One region of the Paenibacillus sp. J22P165 genome, then DNA from elsewhere that is predicted to be linked to it. Evidence: riboswitches for the same ligand, from Rfam matches in the RefSeq annotation. Region 1 holds a riboswitch; the other holds the start of a gene.

Region 1 (3,908 bases):
AGCCAGCATAGCAGCCTCAACTTATAGTTCCCCTTAGATTAATCGTATTTCTCCATAATCCTCCAGAACAATGAACGAATCCACAATCTGTATAAAGCTAAGAAGTACTGCATCATTTGTAGCATTCCTGCTCGTTTTTACATTCGCGAAAAGTCCAAATCAATATATGGTGTATTATTCAGTAAGTTGAAATAGTAGAAGCGCCGAGCTTGTTCATCCCATTCACTCCAATCAGGAGCATTAAAATCTCTGCTTCTATATAAAGCGGATAAAACTCTAGCTTGTCTTAAATCGATAAATAAAGGTATTTTCTTTAACCATACTTGACTTACCGTATTTTCTTTACAATAACCGTTTAAAAAGTTAGAAAAAAAACGTTTTGTAATCTCCTTTCTTACCTCTCCATCCACAACCCACGGAATAGGGATTTCATAAAATAATGGTGTAGCAATATCAGACACAAACCAGCTATATTCCGCCTCGTCAAAATCGATAATATTTGCCTTATCTCCATCATTTAAATAATTACCACAGCTTACATCCCCATGAATAAGCCCGTATGTATTTTTATCCTTAGAAAGAGCGCTAACTTCTCCAATTAATCGGTCAAAACTGTTGTATAATTCTGACGGACAATCGTTTTTAAATGAAGCTAATAAAGCATTGTCATGCCATTCATAGCGTAATGGTTTGTGGGGATAGTGAAGTGAGACTTTATGTATTCTCCCCACCAATTGACCTATATTCTCATAAAACGTATTGCTCTCCCGAGCGATATTTGCGTTTCTACCAGGGGCTTTCTCAAAGGCTGTCACAACAAAAGCATCATCAATTGTATGAAGAAGATCACCCGTTAAAGACTGTATCGGACTAGCTACTTTTACACCAGACTGTGCCAGATACATGATAAACTCTAATTCCGCTTTCGTTAATTCTTTATTCCGATGTGTAATATGAGCAATCCTGAGTATAACTTCACGATCTCCAACCAATCCAGAATAAACGAAGTTTTGAAAACCATTTAATTCGATTAGTGAGTCTTCGCGTATACCATAACGTTCTGCGGCTTGTCTCAATATATCTTGATTGAATAGATGTTTAATATTCTTATCCATCGTTTTCTTCGATCACACTCCAAAGGTAATTAATCTAATTCTAATCCAAATCAATCGATTTTGGTCAATAATAAACGTCTTTAATTGAAAATTCATACCCGTTAGATGTGAAAACGGTAGCAGCTCATTGGCTGGCTACCGTTTCTGGTTGTTGTTCATCTGTGTTTCAGTTAAGCTCGGAAAATCAGAAAACTCCAACTTGATATTCATCCTCGTAAGCAAGAACACCTGGAAGTTCTCTGGAAACAGATTTTATTATTTCTATTCGATGTTTCTCAGCAATTCTAAAGAAAGGTTCCAGATGAACTAGCATGGTTTCTGTGTTACCATCATCTTTAAACCAAGTTACAGCGTTAATTGAATTATTATCTTCATAATACGGTGGGTTGGGTAAATTTTTTTCAAACCATTCTTTGGTGTCGAGATAAAGCTTGCTCTCACTTTCAGAAAGCCTTCCATCACGATATAGGTGATATATGACTACAAAAATACCAAAAGGTTTTTTAGTCTTAGGACTATTATAATTACCATGAAATCTAATATACATTGTTACTTAACACCACCCGTCTGAGTATTCGATAGCTCCCTATTGCAATCGAGAAAATCATTTACTTATAATTTCATCAGTGAATTCTTAATTCCTTTAACGCGCTGACGTTGTTAACAGTATTCATCACTCGTGTGTGGCATGAAGATAGTAGACAATTGCCCCGCCTGATAGTAAGGGTAATCCATCATCTTTTGGACCTTTTTTACTACTTCCATATTCGTAAGTGATTCAACAAGGTACAACCCCAGATCAATTGAAGCAGAAACGCCTCCCCCAGTAAAAATATTTCCATCGCGTACAACCCTTGCCTTAACAACCGCTGTGCAATAAGGAATCAACAAATCGTAAGCTGAAGGGTTCGTTGTCGCCATTTTATCAGTTAAGAAACCTGCAGCACCTAACAGCAAAGCACCTGTGCAAACAGATACTTTGTATTCCACATCTCGAGCAGTCTGTATCCAAGATACAAACTCTGTATCGTATCTTAATTCTCTCGTAGACATCCCGCCGGGTATAAATATCAAATCATACTTAGACAGATCTGGGCTGATATGCTTTATTTGTATTGTCATTCCACGGTCGTCTGTAATTTCCTCACGTGCTGCACAGAGATCCCAAGACACATTTTCTTTAGCATTTAGAATTTTTAGCCAAGATACCGCTTCATAAAAACCAACAAAATCCAATGTTGTCATCTTGTCAAAAAGAATATAAGCTATTTTCACTCCATAACACCGTCCTTTTCATATAAAAGCACAAAAAAAGCATCTGATCTTAGACCAAATACTTTGCCCAGGCGAACGGCGTATGACATATATGCTTCCTCGTGGTACTCCACGTTTCGCCAGTCGCACATACCAAATATTTACTTTATTATAATCTAGAAAATCTAACTTTATCAAGCCTTAAGGCCATCCTTTACAGGACGGCCCTTTCTTTGTAGATAACATGAATTTTCTGAACAAAAGTTCTTCGTATAAATCTACGATGACTTCTTACGAATAGGGTATAGCATTTCAAAGTTAAATGTTTCAATTTCTGAATAAGGAACTGTGAGAGCGTTCAACGGTTCAAGCGGAACTGTCTCCATCCCAAATACGCCTTGACGCCGATCTATTTCATAATCAGGAGACTGTTCAAGCCATGCAAATAACGCATCATATACTCGCCACATATGGGCCTCATTCCCGCATACTTTTGCACTCACACAAAGCCCACCGCTAATCTCCAAAGTCTCGATGCCATCCGGTACATCCCCAAACTCACGAACCGCCAATCCTACCCAAAGCGTATCAACTTTGTTGCTCCATTGCTCCTGCGGAATGAACACATACGCTGAAGGCACGTCCGTAAGTCGCGTATCGTCAAGTGGGACCTGAGCGGTAAGCTTGCTCCATGCCACCCTAGTCCCGTTCTTGTCTGATGTCATTCCCGTCCTTACAGCCAATGTCTTGAAAGGCGCCACTTCAACCAAGTCAATCGCTATTGTTTCCTGCAAAGCATACACTCCCCAATCTCACTTGATTCATGAATTACTACACTACTCATAGGAGATCATCTCTATTTGATATGTTTCCCTATCATAATACAGAACATTTGTTTCATTGTAAATATATTCCTTTTTCATTCACCCTCCGGAAACGGGGATGGGATTAAGGTTATTTGGTTGGAGAGTTGAGTAACACTTGAATGATCCATTGTTGATTCAAAAAACCTCCTACAAAAAAGTAAAAGCCTGATTCCTCAGGCAGTTTCATTGAAATTTATGTAGAAACATTTGTGCCTTTGAACTATTTGCTCAATATCAAATTTCATTATATACGCTATTTTCTCAGGTTATATTCAAGATAATATCCTTTAATTCAATCAGCGATTTGATTCGATAGCTGGCCTGAGAGAAGTCATGTGTTTTTGTGAAGTCGTTATGGACAATAACACAGTCGATACCAGCCGCCACGGCTGAGTTCAACCCTCTGTTTGAATCCTCTACAACGAGGGTCTCTTCTTTGGTAGCTCCGAAGCGCTTTTGGCCGGTCAAGTATGGTTCCGGGTGCGGCTTGGTGTGCTCGTAATCTTCGCGAACAAGGATGAATTCCATGAATTGAATAATCTGGCGATTTTCATGAATAAGTTGAAAATCTGCGCGCTTTGCAGTCGTCACGATGGCCATACGGACATACTTTGAAAGTTCGGCTAGAGTTTCAACTACGCCTTCAATCTCTATGGCTTCTGTTCTTAGATAC
Region 2 (3,908 bases), on a different contig from region 1:
CAGAGAGTAATTGAAGCAGCTGTTCCTCTGCGCGATTGCGCTCCCAACCGTCCGGGATTTGACGTGCTTTTCCACTTCCCAATACGGCTGTCTGAGCTCCTATCTTATTTAAAGCGCTTGCAGCTTTATGAACATAACGACGGATTCGTTCTTCATCCGCTTCTGGACCTACCACTTTCAAGTCTCCAGGAAAAAATATACTGAAAGCTTGCACCGGCAATGGACTGTTCACGTACAAAGGAAGCTTGGTGTTGAAGTCCGCCTCATCCTCTAAATTTAATGATACGAGAGCGCATTCCATATAATCGAAGCCAATACGTTGAAGTCTTTCCGCTTCCTGAATTCCACTGCACCATCCAAATTTATACATGTCCATTCCTCCCTATCGTTACTTACTCTTTTAATATAGCAAAAAAACCAAAGAATAGGATCATGAATTTGTCCAATTCTTTGGCTATTTTATCTAGAAGGTATTTAGAGTTCTCGCTGCTCCGCAAATCCCATTCTACACATGGAATAATTGAAACTCGCTTGCTGAATTTTATCAGACAAGTCCCATAAATTATTCAAAATGCGAACTTCCACGTTTCTTCTAAAGAGCTCTCCGAACAAATCTCGAATTTCAACTTTATGGATAGGTATTTGTGACTTCTCACTCACATAGTACCCAGCTCCAGGATCTAGCGAGTAAAAATCGGTCGAATCAAGTTCGTACAAATATAGCGTTGTCTGTTTCATAATATCAAACCATTTATGCTCGATAGCAACAACATGCGTCGTTGACTGCGAGGAAATAAAGTGTCTTTTATCTTCATCAGAAGTGGTTTCATTGCAATGATAGGTCACTCTTGGACAATTCCGAGGTGTCAGAAAATTAGGTAGGCATTGTTCATTAATCGCCCATACTAATCCTTTTTCTGGATCCAAGTCTTTTCTTGTAGGAATTCTAGGGTTAAAAATAGCAATGTCTTTCTCTTCGCTTACGTGAAATAATTTCACCTATGCTCCTGCCCCCTATCATCTAGAATTCACATACTTCTCCGCTGCATCAACTGTATGTTTCAATAAGGTTGCTATAGTAACGGGTCCTACTCCCGCAGGAACAGGTGTAATCGCTGATGCCTTCACGCGACAAGCCTCATAATCAACATCTCCAATGTTGCCTGGATTATATCCCGCATCCATCACGACCGCTCCTGGTTTAATCCAATCTCCTTGCACAAAATTCGGTTTACCAACAGCCGCTACCACAATGTCCGCTAATCGAACCATGTCTCCCACATTCGACGTCTTTGAGTGACAGATGGTTACAGTTGCGTTCCGATTTAATAGCATCATAGAAACCGGCTTCCCCAGAATGGGACTTCTGCCAATCACCACAGCGTGTTTGCCCTCTATGGGAATCTGGTAATCATCCATAATGGCTAGGATAGCCGCTGGTGTACAGGATGGAAAAGCAGCAATGCCGAAGGCATTTTGAGCAAAACCTTGTGTCGTTACGCCATCTACATCCTTATCCATATGAATCGCTTCAAATGCCGCCCTTTCATCAATATGATGAGGGACAGGATGTTGAAGCAAAATCCCATGCACACTTGGGTCAGCATTCAGTTTCTGAATGGCAGCGATTAATTCTTCAGTCGTTGTATGCGCGGGTAGCTCAACTCGAATAGAACGGATACCCAGTCGTTTACACGCATTTCCTTTCATTTTCACATAAGTAGCTGAAGAAGGATCATCGCCAACTAAAATCGTCGCTAGGCAAGGTGTGACCCCTTTCAAAGCTAACTGACTAATTCTACTTATCAGCGCCTCTTTCATGTTCGTTGCCACCCGATTACCGTCCAAGATTACTGTTTCCACATTCATCTCATCATTCCTCCCAAGGTAAGAACATAAAGAGGTAAGGGGAATTCCCCTTACCTCTGCCCAGGCGTACGGCTATTATCGGTGTGCTCCCTCATGGTTACCCATGCTCCGCCAGTTACACATCGTTTATTGATAGGTATATCATAGCAATCCATTCCCCTATGTTCAACATGTTTGTCAAAAAAATGACTATAAAGATGCTGGTGACAGGAAGAACGAATACCACAAATTCGTCATGAATACATCAAGCACAACAAAGTAGAACATCTCGAGCCCTACATTTCGCTCAGATAAACCTCTTCGCCATAAGCGAGTTACACCATAAGAAATGACAGCAAAAATAGCGAGTAACAACAAGCCAGCCCACACAGATTGCAAGCTATCTGGCATGACTTGCAGAGCCATTGATTTTCGAAAATCCCCAATAAAAAGGGCTTTGACGATGAGATACATCGCAAGGGATATCCCAAAATGCCGCTTGGCATGCTCATCATAATGATATTGCCAAAATACACTGATAATGACTAAATAAAGGCCAGGTAGTAAAATCCATTTTAAGCTTATAAGTGCCGTGAGAACGCCAATCCCCCAAAAAAGCGGTAAGTTTCCAGCTGCTTCTTGCAAATCCTCTGTGCCTATATGGTTCATACGCTCCAAATAAGGTATCTGATCTGTTGCGTAATAAACGCGATAGGACTCCGCATTCACGGCATCCAGCCAAACAGCTAATGAACTATCTGCTCTTGTCGCTAAGCTCGGATAGGACGCGAATCCACTGAATTGACTAATCCGAGCAGAATCTCTCATTTTACCATCCTTGAAACTAACTTTGTACACCTCTTGACTCGTTTGGCGCCTATTTTTCTCATAAACAGACGATACCACAAGCGTAACTTCGCCAGAGGAAGATTGTGTGAAGGAAGGATGCAAAATCGTATCCGAATCGCTCTTAGTCGTGACAGGCAGGTTGATAACATCATCTACCAACTTATCTGGTTGATTCGAAGGGAATGTAAGCAAGTGCAACGTACTCTTCCCAGATTTACGAGAACTCGTCGTATACACCGTCATCATTGATGAACCATCGACTGCCAGCGCTATATCATCTAAACTACTCGTTGCATAATCGACATCCTTTAACTTGCGCTGTACAAGCGGTTTCCAAGTTTCTGATGCGAGTTGAACGTAATGAAAAGATTCATTGCCTTCTTTACTGATTGCGTAGACGAGTGAAAGACTGCCGGTCGCATCCCGATGTCCTTGGATATGTCTGATATTGGGGATATCAAGCTGGGACCAAGTTAGCTTCTCATTCGGATGAAAAGCACTCACATACAGTGTTGTATCATTGTAAGCCAACAGGATGCTTTCCCCTTGAGAATTCTTTACCGTTTGAACAGCCGTAATTTCATTGGCATTCATTACGAACATCGGCGACCAAGCGCCGTTCTTCCACTCGCTCGTATATAGCTGATTTCCGTCCCCAATCCAAACCACATGATCCTTATCTAATTGCCTATAGGAACGAAATGAACCCTCAGCAGGTAAGCCGCGTGTTTCCGAAGTACGCTGCCCCTTATCATCAATCGTGACCAATTCAATCGTTTTTCCTGCCAAATACGCAAAGCTGCGATCGCCAACCATTTGCACAGGTTCACCGATCGTTGCTACTTGCGTTAATTCCGTTGCACGGCCAAAAGGTTCTGGATATGGCTTTACATTTTCATTCGCCAACATGAACGTTTGAATCAAACCGATGACGATGATCGCCGCCAAAAAAGGAACATACGTAAACAGCTTCCATCTTGATTTCTTCACTTCGTAAAAACCTCCAAAACTTTCATACTGCCCTAGTAGTTAAAATGATTGCTTAATAAGAATGATTGCTGCGTATTAATTTTCCATTGTTCAATAAACGCGCCACCCAATCATAACATTGATTCAATTGATCTTCACTAATAAAATCAGAACGGTGCTCAAACATGATTTTCACTTGATCATTCTGCTCAGCAACTATCGCGAGATAATCCTCAATAGGG

What was found. Region 1 has a riboswitch for ZMP and ZTP ahead of AC58QM_RS17735 (DJ-1/PfpI family protein). Riboswitches for the same ligand answer to the same signal wherever they lie in the genome.
Region 2: it holds a riboswitch for ZMP and ZTP, as region 1 does, so the genes downstream of both, AC58QM_RS22390 (bifunctional 5,10-methylenetetrahydrofolate dehydrogenase/5,10-methenyltetrahydrofolate cyclohydrolase) here and AC58QM_RS17735 (DJ-1/PfpI family protein) in region 1, are expected to answer to the same signal.

Annotation. Positions count from the first base shown of each region.
Region 1 is NZ_JCAUAP010000007.1:80,004-83,911, forward strand. Features, by position in the region: gene AC58QM_RS17725 (phosphotransferase enzyme family protein) at 138-1,115, opposite strand; gene AC58QM_RS17730 (hypothetical protein) at 1,300-1,662, opposite strand; gene AC58QM_RS17735 (DJ-1/PfpI family protein) at 1,776-2,390, opposite strand; ZMP/ZTP riboswitch at 2,449-2,527, opposite strand; gene AC58QM_RS17740 (GyrI-like domain-containing protein) at 2,648-3,163, opposite strand; gene AC58QM_RS17745 (HAD family hydrolase) at 3,497-3,908, opposite strand, start outside.
Region 2 is NZ_JCAUAP010000008.1:512,297-516,204, forward strand. Features, by position in the region: gene AC58QM_RS22380 (sugar phosphate isomerase/epimerase family protein) at 1-370, opposite strand, end outside; gene AC58QM_RS22385 (DUF6886 family protein) at 475-999, opposite strand; gene AC58QM_RS22390 (bifunctional 5,10-methylenetetrahydrofolate dehydrogenase/5,10-methenyltetrahydrofolate cyclohydrolase) at 1,018-1,869, opposite strand; ZMP/ZTP riboswitch at 1,921-1,998, opposite strand; gene AC58QM_RS22395 (hypothetical protein) at 2,059-3,687, opposite strand; gene AC58QM_RS22400 (apurinic/apyrimidinic endonuclease family protein) at 3,740-3,908, opposite strand, start outside.